2 regions of the Paenibacillus sp. FSL H7-0690 genome follow, and region 2 is predicted to be linked to the other one. Evidence: riboswitches for the same ligand, from Rfam matches in the RefSeq annotation. Region 2 holds a riboswitch; the other holds the start of a gene.
The links. A riboswitch is a leader RNA that binds a small molecule or an ion and turns the genes downstream of it on or off. The one in region 2 is predicted to bind cyclic di-GMP.
Positions count from the first base shown of each region.

Region 1: it holds a riboswitch for cyclic di-GMP, as region 2 does, so the genes downstream of both, MHI32_RS03570 (transglutaminase-like domain-containing protein) here and MHI32_RS10535 (DUF6612 family protein) in region 2, are expected to answer to the same signal.

Region 1 is NZ_CP150281.1:778,873-787,124, forward strand. Features, by position in the region: gene MHI32_RS03530 (hypothetical protein) at 1-99, shown strand, start outside; gene MHI32_RS03535 (hypothetical protein) at 86-673, shown strand; gene MHI32_RS03540 (glycosyltransferase 87 family protein) at 723-1,829, shown strand; gene MHI32_RS03545 (phospholipid carrier-dependent glycosyltransferase) at 1,819-3,597, shown strand; gene MHI32_RS03550 (glycosyltransferase family 2 protein) at 3,695-4,675, shown strand; gene MHI32_RS03555 (GtrA family protein) at 4,662-5,069, shown strand; gene MHI32_RS03560 (hypothetical protein) at 5,172-5,444, shown strand; gene MHI32_RS03565 (class D sortase) at 5,474-5,836, shown strand; cyclic di-GMP riboswitch class I at 5,950-6,032, shown strand; cyclic di-GMP riboswitch class I at 6,107-6,187, shown strand; gene MHI32_RS03570 (transglutaminase-like domain-containing protein) at 6,201-7,010, shown strand; rRNA gene MHI32_RS03575 (16S ribosomal RNA) at 7,378-8,252, shown strand, end outside.
Region 2 is NZ_CP150281.1:2,424,465-2,432,716, reverse strand. Features, by position in the region: gene MHI32_RS10540 (NADH-dependent flavin oxidoreductase) at 1-1,041, opposite strand, end outside; gene MHI32_RS10535 (DUF6612 family protein) at 1,214-2,062, opposite strand; cyclic di-GMP riboswitch class I at 2,180-2,271, opposite strand; gene MHI32_RS10530 (RNA polymerase sigma factor) at 2,476-2,994, shown strand; gene MHI32_RS10525 (DUF4179 domain-containing protein) at 2,978-4,591, shown strand; gene MHI32_RS10520 (Cof-type HAD-IIB family hydrolase) at 4,744-5,544, opposite strand; gene MHI32_RS10515 (pseudouridine synthase) at 5,806-6,570, opposite strand; gene MHI32_RS10510 (RsmB/NOP family class I SAM-dependent RNA methyltransferase) at 6,573-8,093, opposite strand; gene MHI32_RS10505 (DUF309 domain-containing protein) at 8,195-8,252, opposite strand, start outside.

The DNA of each region.
Region 1 (8,252 bases), 1.6 Mb from region 2:
CAGTCATTGAGAATATCGAGCCCAATCATTCGAAATGGGTGCAGACGATTGAGGCTACGCCGAATAGTTATTATAAAATCTCTGGATGGATCAAAGTAGTAAGTACAGCAGGGGAGGGAATGGGCGCCAACATTCTTGCCGTTGGAGTAGGCGGGGGTATCCCAGCGTAACTGATACGGCAGGTGAATGGCAGTATCTTGAATATATCGGCCAGACAGGACCGGAGCAGAAGTCATTTGGCATAGGTGCAAGTCTGGGCGGCTACTCTAGCTTGATTCAAGGTAAGGCTTATTTTGATGATTTTGCTGTAGAAAAATTAGACGCGGCTCCTGAAGGGGCTAACGTCATTTCGCTGGATAGTTCAGCGGTTAGTCCAGATGCCGGCGACAAAAAGGCAGACACTCCACATAAAGTATCTCCAACTAAGATGTTGCTGATCTCAGCGCTGTTTAGCGTGTTTTTTGCAGTGCTTTATACTAAGGCATTCCGTAGTGAGAAGCTTATGAAGCAGCCTGAGAATATTTATTCCAAATGGCTGAGCATTGCCATCGGAATTGCTTTTATCCTGAGAGTGTGGATTGGTCTTACCGCGCAAGGATATCAGAATGATATGAATACCTTTATTTCTTGGGGACAGCGTATGGTGGATTTAGGCTACAGGCAAATTTTATGAAGAAGGTTATTTTGCCGATTATCCTCCTTACTATTTGTACATATTGTACGTGCTTAGCGCCATTCGTGGCGTTTTAGGATTCACTCAGGGCTCAGGTGGAGAGAATTTGCTCTTCAAGCTCCCTGCGATCCTTTCTGATTTGGTACTCGGCTACTTCATTTATCAAATGTCACGCAAAAAACTCGGCACAGGAATAGCTTTCGGCTTAATGTTGTTGTTTCTGTTTAATCCAGCGGTACTTATTAATTCAGCGGCTTGGGGACAAGCAGATTCATTCTTTTTGATCTTCCTGCTGCTCAGTATCCATGGCGCTGCGAACAAAAAGTTTGTCCGCTCCGCAATTTTGTTTGCCTTAGCGACGCTAATTAAACCGCAAGCGTTGATATTCACGCCGGTATTGTTGTTTGCTTTTTATCATCACCGCGCTTGGAAGCAGCTTGGATTCGGAGCTTTGTATGGATTAGGGATCTTCGGATTGCTTGCGGCACCGTTTTTCTGGAATAACGGAGGTCTGGTAGGGATTATTGATCTTTACAAGAGTACGTTATCTTCCTATCCGTATTCTTCAGTGAATGCATTTAATCTGTATGCACTGACTGATCCGATGTGGTCATCCCTTGATCTAACCTGGCTTGGCATTCCATACCGTGTATGGGGCTTCATATTTATTTTAGTGGCTGTAGCTGTTGCGGCATTTTATTCCTTTAAAAAGGATCGCTTGGATCTGACCAAATCCTATTTTATCGGGATGGTGCTTATAGTAGTGGTCTTTGTGCTTGGCACCAAAATGCATGAACGTTATATGTTCCCTGCTCTTATTCTTTGTTTGTTTACTTATATAGAAAGTCGGGACCGCCGCTTTTTATCGCTATTTCTCGGATTCAGCTTAACGCAATACATCAATGTGGCGTACACCTTATCCCACCTGAATGCAGATGTTAGCCCGGGTGCAGACGGAATCGTATTAGTGACTGCTATAGCTAATCTAGCATTGCTGCTTTATATGCTGAATATCGGATACGATGTGTATGTCCGCAAGGGAATAAAACCTCTTCCAGCGCCAATTACACCGGAAGAACAGTATGAAGAAGATTTGAGAGTTGTCGGGCAAATTAAACCGCATCAGAAGGGAGGGCGATTTAACGATGAAGTTTAAGCGTATAGATTGGATATGCATAATAGCTATCACGGCCGTTTACGCAGCGCTTGCTTTATATAATCTTGGCTCTACTAAATCTCCAGAGACCTTATGGGAGCCTGCTGCCAGTGGTGAAAGCTTCTATGTAGATTTGGGGCAGAGTAAACCATTGGAACGGGTCAATATCTTTGGTGGCGTGGGAACGGGTAAGTTCAAGCTGGAATTCAGCGACAATCCTGAGGTCTGGAGCAGTCCGATGGATGTCAGTGAGGATGTCGGGAATGTCTTCATCTGGAAAAGCCAACCCCTGAACGTTACAGCGAGATATGTGAAGTTAACAGTTACCTCTCCAGGTTTCACTTTGAACGAAATGGCCTTTTATGAGCAGGGGGTAGAAAGAATCCCCCTTCTTATTGCCGGTGTGACACCAGATGCTAACGCAGTACCTAAAAGAGGAGCAGCGGCCAATCTCTTTGACGAGCAGGCGCTCATTCCGGAATATTCTAACTTTATGAATAGTACTTATTTTGACGAGATCTATCATGCGCGAACAGCTTATGAATATACGCACGGGATTGTGCCTTACGAGAATACGCATCCACCGCTTGGCAAGCTGTTAATTGCCATAGGTATGGAGCTGTTCGGGGTCAATCCATTCGGCTGGCGTATTATCGGAACCTTTTTCGGAGTTGCCATGTTACCTCTTATATATGTAATGGCGCTGCGTTTGTTTAAGAAAAGCAAATACGCCGCCCTCGCGGCGGGATTGTTTGCGCTGGATTTCATGCATTTCACACAGACAAGAATCTCCACGATTGACGTATACGGAGTGTTCTTCATTATGTTGATGTTCTATTTTATGCAGCGGTATTACACAATGAATTTCTACAAGCAGCCTTTAAGAAAAACATTAATTCCGTTATTCTGGTCTGGCTTATTCTTCGGAATCGGCGTAGCTTCGAAATGGATTGTGCTCTATGGAGGAGCAGGGCTGGCCATTATGCTGGCTATCTCCCTTTTTGAACGCTACAGAGAATACCAAGCCTCCGGACGCCTGCTGGCAGAGGGGAAGATTAAAGACAAGGAATTGCTGGGCACCTGTCGTGAAGCAGTAGATTCTTTTTGGAAAAAGACTATTATTACGTTGGCTAGTTGTATCGGGTTCTTTGTAATTATTCCAGTAATTATTTATAGCTTATCTTTTGTACCGGGGTTATCTGCATCAGCAGAGGGCTTCACTATAAAAGGTTTGATTGATTCCCAAAAGAATATGTACAACTACCACAGCCAGCTTGTAGCTACACATCCTTTTGCTTCCTCATGGTGGCAATGGCCGTTTATGAAGAGACCGGTCTGGTTCTTTAGCGGTGGTGAAGGTTTGCCGGAAGGTCAGGTCAGCAGTATAGTGACTATGGGGAATCCTCTTATCTGGTGGACGGGTATTTTTGCAATGTTGGCAACACTGTGGATTACGCTGAAACGTAAAGATAAGAATCTCTACATGATCTGGATTGCCTTCTTCTCGCAATATGTTCCGTGGATGCTTGTCCCAAGAGAAACATTTATTTACCATTATTTTGCTATGGTGCCATTTATGATTCTTGGTATTGTATATATAATGAAGTTGCTGGATACTAAATTCCCTGAGGCCCGTTACGTACAGTATGTCTATGTAGCTGTTGCTTTGCTGCTCTTTATCGCTTTCTACCCGGTACTGTCAGGGATGCAGGTCAGTGGAGATTACGTGAAAGATATGCTGCGTTGGTTCCCTACTTGGGTTTTCTAGGATTTAATAAAAATCTATAAAATAAGTTTATGCATGCAGCGTTATTATGAAGTGTAGATGGATGTAACGCTCCAAAAAGCTTGTAGGAGGAATAAAGGTGAAAGCCAGATATAGTGTGATTGTACCCATGTTCAATGAGGAGCAAGTAATTAGCCATACTTATGAACGTTTGAAAAAAGTAATGGACGAGTGCGGCGATACTTATGAGCTGGTCTTCGTCAATGACGGCAGTCGTGATCGTTCCGCCCAGATGATTCGGGAGATCTGTGAACGAGACGAGCATGTCAAGCTGATTGACTTCTCGCGTAATTTCGGACATCAGGTAGCGATTACAGCTGGCATGGACTATGCCGAAGGTCAAGCGGTTGTTGTTATTGACGCTGATCTTCAGGATCCTCCGGAGGTCATTTTGCAAATGATCGAGAAGTGGAAAGAGGGCTACGACGTTGTATATGCGAAACGCCTGAAGCGCCACGGAGAAACGATGTTCAAAAAGGTCACCGCGAAGCTTTTTTACCGCCTGCTCAGCAGTATGACAAGTGTGGATATTCCTACGGATACAGGCGATTTCCGTCTTATTGACCGTAAGGTATGTGATGTCCTGCGGGGACTTAAAGAAAAGAACCGCTATGTCAGAGGTTTGGTGAGCTGGGTTGGCTTCAAGCAGACTATGGTGGAATATGAACGGGAAGAACGTTTTGCCGGAGAAACCAAATATCCGCTGAAGAAAATGATTCGTTTTGCGTTAGATGGCATCACCTCTTTTTCACATAAGCCGCTTAAGATTGCTACGTATATTGGATTCTTCCTTTCATTCTCTAGCTTTCTCTATTTATTTTTCGTCTTGTTTCAAAAGATATTTTTTACCTCCTGGACGGTTCCGGGCTGGGCTTCCATTGTAGGCGTTAATCTGCTCTTTAACGGTATCGTTCTGATGCTGTTGGGTGTGATTGGGGAGTATATCGGACGGATTTATGACGAGTCTAAAGATAGACCGCTATATATTGTTAGTGAGACTAAAGGCTACCAGAACGAAGAACAACTGGACCGCCGGAAGGACCACAATGATGTCAGATAAGAACTTGCGCGCTGCATTCATACAGTTCCTCAAATTTAATGCCGTAGGTTTGCTCAATACGCTTATTGATTTTGTGATTTTTACATTGTTGAATTCACTAGGGATGGTATACGCATTGGCGCAGGTGATCTCCTATAGTGCAGGCACGGCGAATAGCTTTATTTTGAATAAAAAAGTAACCTTTCGTGATCGCAACCGGGGGAATAAAGAAGGCTTCGACCGCGTGCAGCTGGTCAAGTTTATCGTGCTGAATCTGGTAGTGCTCGGAATATCACTGCTGCTAATGCATCTGTTGACAGACAAACTAGGTATTCAAGTCTTGATCTCCAAGGTGCTGGTTACCTTTATCACGGTGATCATCAATTTCTTTGGAAGTCGTAAATGGGTATTTTAAACATTAATTTCAGGCAGAAGGAGTTGCTATGCTTAAAGGCAAGTAGCTGTTTCTGCTTGATTTGTATATAACCATAGAAACAATATACGGAGGTGAATAACATTGCGTAAATTCTCCTATTTACTCATACTGGCTGGGATACTTATCATGTTATATCCGACAGCTAACGAATGGTACAACGACAGGCAGCAGGAGAAGTTATTAGAAACGGCTGAACTAAGCACTGCCGATAGTACTCCCCAGCCAGATCTGAAGAGCAGGTATGCTGAAGTTACTCAGCTGTTAGCAGAGGAATCGGTTCTGGATGCCCGGCACAGCCCCAACCCCAAGAGACAGAAAAGCCTGAACCGGAGATTGAAGTCGGTGGCAAAGTAATCGCACTAATTGAAATCGATAAGATTGATTTGAAGCTGCCTGTATTAGAAGGGGCTACAAAAGCTAATATGAAACATGCTGCAGCCCATATGAAAGAAACGGCACCCCTTGGAGAGATCGGGAATGCTGCAATCGCGGCGCATCGGGCTAGAACTACGGGGCGTTTGTTTAACAGATTGAATGAGGTTGTTGTGGGGGATGTTATCACGGTAAAGACTAGTGATCAGGTGTTTAACTATGAGGTATACGATATTTCTGTTGTAGATCCGAGTGATGTCTCCGTTCTTGACGGGAATGACAAGGATAAGATTCTTACTCTGATTACATGTGATCCGCTAGTGAATCCAACGCATCGGCTGATTGTTCATGCCAAATTAACAAAAGGAGAATAGTGAATGACAAGAAAACACAAATACCGGGAGATATTTATAAAATAATGGGTAATCTAGTAAATTAGGTCTTGTTCACAACTATAAATATGATAGTATTATACTATGAAAGCTAAACACGATAACGGCAAACCTTCCGAAAGGTAGGGACGCAAAGCTAAAGGGCCTTTTCCCGAAAGGATGGCAGCCAGCTACCGAATGAAGAGGCTTTTTTTGTTTGTTTCAAATGGATTCTATCAATTATATCTAGTAAAGCTAGAACAGATAGAGCTTATACGATAACGGCAAACCTATCGAAAGGTAGGGACGCAAAGCTAAAGGGCCTTCCCGAAAGGATGGCAGCCAGCTACCGAAAGGAGTTTTATCCGTGAAAAAGGTTTATTTTATGCTGGTGGCGTTATTCGTCCTAATGACTTCAGTTCCGGTAAGTACAGCTCAAGCTGCAAGTGCAGATGCCAGCTGGTTGATTACATCCAAAGTGGCTCAAGGTGTTATTGGTATTAACTATGATATTCCGAAAGATAAAAGAATCAAACTCATGATCACCAAAGATAACAGCAGCTATACATATAACTTGTATGCTTCTGGACAAGCTGAGGACTTCCCTTTGCAACAAGGAAATGGGACTTATAAGGTTTCTGTTCTGGAGAACACAACCGGCAATAAATACAAAGCATTATATTCCGAAGTAGTAGACGTAACCATGAGTGACTCGAATTCCGTATATTTGGGCTCCGTACAGAATGTGAAATGGAGTTCTTCTGATAAAGCGATTGTCAAAGCTAAACAATTAGTACAAGGCAAAACAACAGACGAAGAGAAAGTTAAAGCGATCTATAACTATGTAGTTGCGAATGTACAATATGATTACTCTCTTGCTAATAGTGTAACTACTGATTATATTCCAAGCATCGATAAGACATTGACTACTAAAAAAGGGATTTGCTATGATTACGCTTCTCTTTTTGCCGCAATGCTGCGGAGTGTAGATGTTCCTGCTAAGTTGGTAATGGGGAATACAAGCTACGTTACGCAATATCATGCATGGAACGAAGTGTTGCTTAATGGGAAGTGGGTTACCATTGATACTACAGTGGATGCAGGACTTGCAAAGAGTGATAAGAAAACCGATTTAATTAAAGCCTCAAGCAAATATACTGCGGCAAAATACTATTAAGTTCGTCGCTAGAAACATAACTCTATTAAATAAACAACTGGCTTAATTATTAAGCTAGTTGTTTATTTTTATATTAGGGGTTGCTTTTCTATTAATAGTTGGGGTATTATAGGTAAGCGTTGTTAGACAGCGTACAGGCGATATAGACGAGGCTGATAAAAAGCTTCGAAAAATAAAGCTTGCATTTCTGAAAACAACATGATATATTATAAGAGTTGCTGCTGAGACATTAAACGGCGCCAACGAGAACTTGATCTTTGAAAACTGAACAACGAGTGAGTAGGAAATCACGTAAGTGAAATCCAAAATTAGAGAATTAATTTTCTCGTCAGATGTTTCAAAATGAGCATATCGCTCTTTTCAATACTAATTGGAGAGTTTGATCCTGGCTCAGGACGAACGCTGGCGGCGTGCCTAATACATGCAAGTCGAGCGGAGTCACTTTGAAAGCTTGCTTTCAAAGTGACTTAGCGGCGGACGGGTGAGTAACACGTAGGCAACCTGCCCTTCAGACTGGGATAACTACCGGAAACGGTAGCTAATACCGGATAATTTCTTTTTTCTCCTGAGAGAAGAATGAAAGACGGAGCAATCTGTCACTGAGGGATGGGCCTGCGGCGCATTAGCTAGTTGGTGGGGTAACGGCCCACCAAGGCGACGATGCGTAGCCGACCTGAGAGGGTGAACGGCCACACTGGGACTGAGACACGGCCCAGACTCCTACGGGAGGCAGCAGTAGGGAATCTTCCGCAATGGGCGAAAGCCTGACGGAGCAACGCCGCGTGAGTGATGAAGGTTTTCGGATCGTAAAGCTCTGTTGCCAGGAAGAACGTCCGGTAGAGTAACTGCTACCGGAGTGACGGTACCTGAGAAGAAAGCCCCGGCTAACTACGTGCCAGCAGCCGCGGTAATACGTAGGGGGCAAGCGTTGTCCGGAATTATTGGGCGTAAAGCGCGCGCAGGCGGCTATTTAAGTCTGGTGTTTAAACCTTGGGCTCAACCTGAGGTCGCACTGGAAACTGGGTGGCTTGAGTACAGAAGAGGAAAGTGGAATTCCACGTGTAGCGGTGAAATGCGTAGATATGTGGAGGAACACCAGTGGCGAAGGCGACTTTCTGGGCTGTAACTGACGCTGAGGCGCGAAAGCGTGGGGAGCAAACAGGATTAGATACCCTGGTAGTCCACGCCGTAAACGATGAGTGCTAGGTGTTAGGGGTTTCGATACCCTTGGTGCCGAAGTTA
Region 2 (8,252 bases):
TTCTTCTCTATCTTGATCAGCAAGTACTCTTCTGATGAGATCTTCTTTACCCTCCAGTACTTTACTTGTCCAATGAGGATCAATGATAAGAGATCGTCCTACTGCTACTAATTCAGCATTTGTCAACGTGTCCTCTGCGTCCTGTTTGGTACGGATATCTCCTACCCCAATTAAAGGTACTCGGCCATTGATTTTCTCATGCACATATTGCAGGATTGATTTTTCTTTAAAATCTTCTGATGCAGATACTTTCTTAAAATCCCCTAATGAAATATGCAGATAATCCAGCTTTTTATCAGCTAATTTATCAATAAGATAAAAGGTATCGGTGATTTTAATTCCAGGCTCTTCATATTCTTCTGGAGAAAAACGATACCCGACAATAAAATCCTTAACCTTTGAATTGTCAACGACAGCAATAACTGCATCCACTAATTGGTTAATGAAATTAAATCTTTTCTCTAAGCTTCCGCCCCATTGATCTTCACGACGGTTGGAGTGTGGAGAGAAGAATTGTTGGATTAAATATGTGTTTGCTCCATGAATTTCTACCCCGTCAAATCCAGCTTGAATAGCACGTTGAGTCGCTTTTTTAAAATCCTCAATTACACCGAAAATTTCATCTTCTGTTAATGCTCTTGGAATTTCTGCATTCGGGCGTTCGGCAGCAATGGCGCTGGAGGAAACGGGTTGTACGCCACGCAATATTTTTGAATCTGTCATTCTTCCTGCATGGAATAGCTGTAAAATAGCCTTTGTTCCATTTCGTTTAATAGTAGATGCTAATCGGCTGAGGCTAGGAATAAATTCATCGGAGGAAACACTAAGTTCACCTTCCCATCCTTTTCCACCCTCTTGTACATTTGCTGCCGCAGTGATGACCGCACCTACTTCGCCCGTTCTTAGCGAATAGTATTTCAATTCATCTTGTGTTACTACACCGTCATAAAAGCTCATTCGAGTGGTCATTGGAGCCATAACCACTCGGTTTTTTAATGTCAGCCCTCTGCGAAAAGTTAATGCTGTGTCTAGTGCTATCATCTTTTTCCCAACTTTCATTAAATTATATTTAGATAAATTATTATATACATGCGCATACATATAAATTACAGCAATGATTTATTCTTGTCAACTAATAAAGAACTGCTGTTGGATACAACAAAAAGCGCTGTTCCGCTGAACAGCGCTTTTCGCTCGTTATGAATCGTCCTTATTATTCTAGTTCGGCCGGTTTTACAATGGCTGCACCTTTATTATTTTTGGAATATTTAGCTTCGATTTTCGTGGTGTATGTATCTTTGGCTCCATCACTTACCAGCACATAACTCAGATCGACTATCAGCTTTTCCGTTTGCCAGGTCTTAGTATTGACGAATAATTTCCACGTTACGCTTTTGGGTTGAACTGTCTCTCCATCCCAGAGGTTCTCCTGGTCATAGAGTTTGATTATCCCCTTAGCTGCTGTCGGATCGGTTACCGTGAATTGTAAGACTGTTTGTGCGCCAGCAGTGCTGACTTTCATGGATTTTTTATAACTTTTGACCGAATCAAGCATGGAAACAGGATCGTATTGGCCTTTAGAGTAAAAGGCATCCCATTCCGTTTTCTCCAGTCCAAGCCAATATTGTGCATCAGGATCGATTGGCTCCCCGTCATCGTCGTAACCTTCATCTTCAGATTCATCGATCAGTTCACTTCCGTCTACAAGATAGTAAAACTCCTTGTCATTGGCATATAGACTGTACGATGTTTCTAAAAGACTACTAGCGACAGTGCCTGCTGCGGCAAAATTCGGCAGACGGTTGATATCCAGCTTCAGAGTGTTGGTGTTGCTGATACGCACCCCGCCGCTTTGAATATCCTGTTTTTTGGTCACATCCAGATGGAAATTCTTTATTGCTTTGGAGGCTGCCGTTACTTTGCTGATCATCTGATCCGCGGTTACTACTGTTGAGGTAGCTGCTGACACTACTCCTGGATTAGACATCCATCCGATCGTTCCGGACAGCAATAAAGCACCTACTGCCAAACTAGTACCTATTGTTTTGAAAAAACTGTTCATGTACTTCCCCTTTCGGCCCCTTGCGATAATGTAACGCCGTATAGGTCGAAATAATAAAAGAGCTCAAAATAGACTACATATTCTTAGAGCTATCCTTTATGCTTCATAAGACATCCCTATGGCGGCCTGGCGATCATTTCCTTCTGTCGAAAGGCTTTAGACCCATGACTTTGTGTCATCATCTTTCGATGATTTTACCTTTAACGCGGACATTCAATTAGTTTTAATTAGATTACGGACGCATGTCCCACCGCTAATTTTATCATGGTTATAATTACCTGTAAACGACTTATCTTCCATTCGAATTCGCTATGATACTCAGAAGAAATACTACAATCAAAATGAAAAATGAACGATTACATACGCTTATAAGTCTTATTAATGAGAACAGCAAAGACAGGGGGTGCAGCAAAATGAGTGACCGGGAAATTTTCGAGCTCTATAAAGAACAAGTATATTATTTTTGTTACTACTTAATGAAAAATCAGGCAGATGCGGAGGATATTTCCCAAGAGGTATTTGTAAAAGTTATCTTAGCGGATAAGTCGAAGGTAAGAAACTTGAAAGCTTGGATTTTACGAATTGCTTCGAATGAGTGCAACAGTGTGATCAAAAGGCGTAAGACGGGGTGGATGAAAGAAGTACGTAATTATTTACTATCCAGGTCTGAGGAATCAAACCCTGTAGAAAAACGTTTGGATCGACAGGAAACTAAAAAAGAATTACAAGGGTTATACAGTCAGCTTCCCGACAAAATCAGAATGGTAGTAGTCCTTCGTTTTATAAACGAATTGACTGTACCCGAGATCTCTAAAGTTATGAGCATACCCGAAGGAACTGTAAAATCCAGACTGAACAAGGGACTTAAAATACTAAATAGAATGGGTGGAACCCAACTAAAGGAGCTGAATAGTAATGAGTCTCTATATTGAAAAAGATAAACATATTCCCCGACCGGATTATGATTTGATGTGGACTGCCATAAAACAAGAAGCTTATACACGTCAAAGAAATCTGCATGCCTCCCAGAATACTCCTAGGTCTAATAAAAAGGTTATTCCTATCAGTATTGTCTTCTCTTGCCTCTTACTTGTAGCCATTCCTGTATTCGCTAGTATGACGATTAATTGGGATAAAATTGGTGGTCGAAGTGTGAGCAATGCATTAAATAACGGCATCGGTCAACAGTATAATCTTCAAACTTCCAGTTCAGGAGTAACAATGAATTTGAACGGTGTTGTAACTGATGGAGAAAAAATGAAAATGCTGTTATCACTTGATACTAAATCTGATCTATCCAAATATACTGGATTTGCTACAGAGGAAAACATCATGACTAGTGAATCCGGTGCCAAGGCAAAGGTATACGGTTATTTAGAATACGATCCTGAAAGCCAGAAACTCATTGGAGTATATGAGACACCTGATACATTAAAGGATGATAAAAAGGACTACAGGTTTGAAGCACGGAATCTCATTTTTTACAGTGATCGGAATATTCCCTTACAATCTAATCATCAAGCAGGGGATACTATCAATACTGGAGTTAAGCAATATCCAAGCATTCAAATCGAATCCGTTCGATATGTTTCCAATCAAACCATTATCCGTTACAAAGTCGCTGCATCACCATCTGACTTAGGACGGGGTAATCCACATTTGGTAGTTAGTACTGGTGGTCAAAAGAATGAAGCAATTCCAACCATCATGCCTAACGAAGGATCGGATTTATTTATTGAACAGGTTTTCAATATAACTGAATCAGATTGGAAGGAAGCTAGTCTTCATTTTAGTTACATTGAAGAAGCGAAACGATTTTCAGGTACGTGGAAGTTCGATTTTAAAGCAGATGGACAAAAAGCAAGTGAGGCGATTTACACTAAGAAACTGTATAACAGTCCTGAATTTCAAGAAAAGACCGGCATAACCTTAGATCAGCTAGTGGTTACCCCTTTGGATATCCAAATTCTAATAGATGAAAATGATTCGCTTAAAAAAGGAATTGTCCACTATAATACCGCTCAGTTGGTTATAGGTGATCAAACAATCACTGGGGGTTGGAATTTGAAAGGAGATCATTCCGAAAGCTACCAGCATTTATTTCAATTCGAATCTCCGGAATGGTATAACGACTGGTCCGATGTTCCAATGAAACTTATATTAAAGGATGCTGTCATTGAGAAACGTGATACTACTAAGAATTGGATCACTATAAACAAACCTAAAGAAGAAAAGCAGTTCACTTCACTTGATGTCGATGGGTTAAAAATTGAATTCACTTACTATACTGAGGGCGAAAATTTGATTGTCGAATCAACATCCAAATCTTCTGGCTTCAAAAGCGTTAACCAAACTACGTTACGGATTAATGGCAAAGAAGTGGTGCCTGAAATTACACCTAAGGGCATGATATCTACAGGAACTAATATTGATAGCTACAAAGATATCCCTTTCGACGAAAAAATCGAACTGAACCCTGGAATCTATAAATATAGCGATCCTAGCCGGAACGAGGAAATTAAACTTTAATGCAGGAAGTTAATCTATGTCCCGCCCTTTCTAGTTAATCCTAAGGGCGGGTTATTTATGGATAAAATCATTTCTGTTTATGTATCTCTTTTATTTCCTTCACAACAAAAAAAGCATAGAACGGACTCAAGTCCGCTTTATGCTTTCCATTATTAAGATAAACAATATTTAACCAGCGCATCTCGCACACCATGCTCGTTGTTAGACCCCGTGACAGCATTCGCTGCCGCTTTGACCTCAACCGGAGAATTATCCATCGCAACGCCCATACCCGCGTATGTAAGCATAGAAATATCATTAAAATAATTACCGATCGAAAGAACTTCCTCTTGCGGAATTCCCAGCTTCACAGCCAGATTCTTTAAGGCGTTGCCCTTGGAGGCTTCCGGATGCATCAAGTCAACGAAAAATTCACCACTGCGCAAAATATTGTACTCATGGGTCCAAGTACGCCATTCACGTTCAGCTTCGTCAAGGATTTCTGGTTGTGTAAATACAGTAAACTTAACAACCGGTTCACGGAAATCTTCCCATGCTGGCAGTGTAGCCGGCATGATACGGAAGTGTTCATACATATAATTGGCTTCTTTGGTCAGGTTTTCTACATTATCTACATACATATCAAAAGCCGTATTCACATCATAATGAATATCATGCTTTCTACAATAATCAATATAAGGGTCAAGACCACGAGCATCCATACCGTATTGATGCAGCACTTCCCGATCTTTCACACGAACCGTAGCAGCTCCATTATGACCCAGCACATAACCAGACAGCCCCATTTCCTCCATAAAAGGAATCGAGTTCTGCGGACTGCGGCCGGTACATAACACGATCTGCCCGCCAAGACGCGTAACCTCAGCAATAGCTTCTTTATTCTCAGTGCTCAAGTGGTGATCATCATTCAACAGTGTACCATCTACATCTAGTGCAATCAGTTTGTATCTCATACTCCCACCATCCTTGTCTTTCTTTTTCTATATATATTGAACCTGGCTATTTGAGTTAAGTTTCAGTCGCAACTGCGGTTAATATTTGGACTTCCAGCCGCTGTTGTTTCCAGATTTCTTGATTTATACCGTTTACTAGTGGTTGAAATCCGGAAACAAAGGCGGTCGCTATCGCTTTTACAGTTCCAAATTTCCCCTCCGCCACTTCATTCCCTAATCCCAAGTTTCCAAATTCAATTTACATACCATTTTTTCTCTATATTATTGTTCTAATGCTTCTGTACTTAAGAGTGCCAGTTCCTCTAGCGTAAGTTCACGACTAGCTCCCAGTGGCAGGCTTTCGTCCAGCTTCAATTCTCCCATAGATACTCGTTTCAGAAAAGTGACTTTTTTGCCGACAGCTTGGAACATTCGCTTAACCTGGTGAAACTTTCCTTCTGTGATGATCAGCGAAATATGTGAGATTACTTTACTGCCGCGTTCTCTTCCCAATATAGTTAGCTGTGCAGGTAAAGTAACATATCCATCTTCCAGCTCGACACCTGCCGCAAAAGCCGCTACATCGTCTGCATCTACGTCTCCCTCAACTGTTGCTTCATACGTCTTAGGGACATGCTTGCGTGGCGATAGTAGCTCGTGAGCAAGCTTTCCATCATTGGTGAGCAGAAGCAGCCCTACTGTGTCCTTATCTAACCTTCCTACAGGAAAAGGTTCAAACTGTACATATTCCTGCTTTAAAAGATCCAGAACGGTCCGATCCCGCTTGTCCTCTGTTGCCGACAGAACTCCCGGTGGCTTATTCATCATAAGATAAATAAATTCACGATAGGTAACAAGCTCGCCGCCAACCACAATTTTATCGTGATAAGGGTCTACATGAAATCCACTATCCTTGACGACTGCACCATTCACGGTAATTAAACCTTGCTTGGCTTGTTTACGAATATCGCTGCGTGATCCTACCCCCATATGGGACAATACTTTATCTAAACGCTGCTTTTTTGCAGTTTTCCCTGATAGGCTCATTCTTACATCCACCTCCAGCCTGCGGGATATTCATTCTTGAGCACACCGTCCTGCCACTTCCCCCAGCCTGCACTATAACCATCTATGCAGACCAGTACGTATCCTTTTTGGGTAGTTCCTATTTTAATAGAGAGACGTTCTTGACTAATCAACAATGTCTCTCCTTTAAGATAGGAAATAGCTTCATTACTCGTACTGGAAAGTGAGACACTTCGGCAGCTCTCTTCAGGGTGTAACGCGGTAGCCATTGGATGTCCTGGGATAAATCTGCCGTTACGGACATGTCCTACATACCATCCTGGACGAATCGCCTTTAATCCATTTAATCTTTCCTTAGGTAGTGGGGAGATGTACAGATGATCACCGAAGAAAATCGGATACCCTTTTGGCTCCCAGCCAAGCTGGTCTTTTATAAAATCTCCATATGCAGCTAAGGCTTGCTCTTCTCCTGAACCTTGACGGCCACGTTCAGCGCCAGCAGCAGATTTATTAGAGAACTTACCTTCTTTCCCTCGTCTGGCTTCTGGTTTGTTTGCGGATTTAATATGAGCAGTGCCTTTTTTATTCGTATTCCGTGTAACTGCACTCAACTTAACTTCGGCTTGATCACGTTCCTCTGCAGATACCTTTGGCCCCACATGCTGCAGCACAGCCATGAAATGTCCTTCACCTTTTACTTTATGCGGCCATAGTCTTGCTGTCCCTGATAGTTCTCCAAAACCAGGAGCAAATGAGCCAGTGCCTCCAACTGTAATCACCGAAAACTGTGGATGTTCAGAAATAAACTCCGCTATAATTTCTTCATTTTCTTCTGTAGCAAATGTACAGGTTGAATAGACAAGTGTGCCTCCCGGTGCCAACGCTATTGCAGCAGAACGTAAAATATCCCGCTGCATGGCAGCATATTTGGCAGGTGTACCTGAATCCCACTGCTTCACCATGTCTTCGTCTTTACGGAACATCCCTTCACCTGAGCATGGAGCATCAATCAAGATTTTGTCAAAATAAAGCGGGAATGCCGCTGCAATATGATCTGGACTTTCGTTTAGTACGATACCGTTGCGCACCCCATATAGCTCTAGATTTTTGGCTAAGGCTTTCGTGCGTTCTGGATGAAGATCATTGGTAATCAACAAGCCTTCTCCTGAGAGCTTGGCAGAAATCTGTGTGGATTTGCCCCCAGGTGCAGCGCATAAATCAAGGACACGATCTCCTGGCTGTACATCAAGCAGTTCCACAGGTGCCATAGCGCTTGGCTCTTGAATGTAATACAATCCCGCGTGATAATGTGGATGTTTACCTGGTCTGGCCCCATCCTCTGTATAGAATCCGGTTGGACACCACGGAATGGGTTCCAGCTCTAAAGTGGAAAGAGCTTGCAATTTTTCCACTGAAATTTTCAAGGTATTAACACGAACGCCTCCGTTAGGGGTCTCCTTGTACGAATCCGCAAATTGATTATAATCCGTTCCCAGCAAGTCCATCATACGCTCGCTGAAAGAACTGGGCAGTTGTGCCGCCATGATGCCGTCCTCCTGATAGTACTGCTAAAATTTAGGTGTTTAAAGATTCAAGGAACACCCTTACGGGTGTTCCTTTGGCAATACTCATTTATAGAGGATCATTATTTACGATGAGAAGAGGTCGGTCTTTGAGGACCTCGTCGTTGAGGATTATTCGGT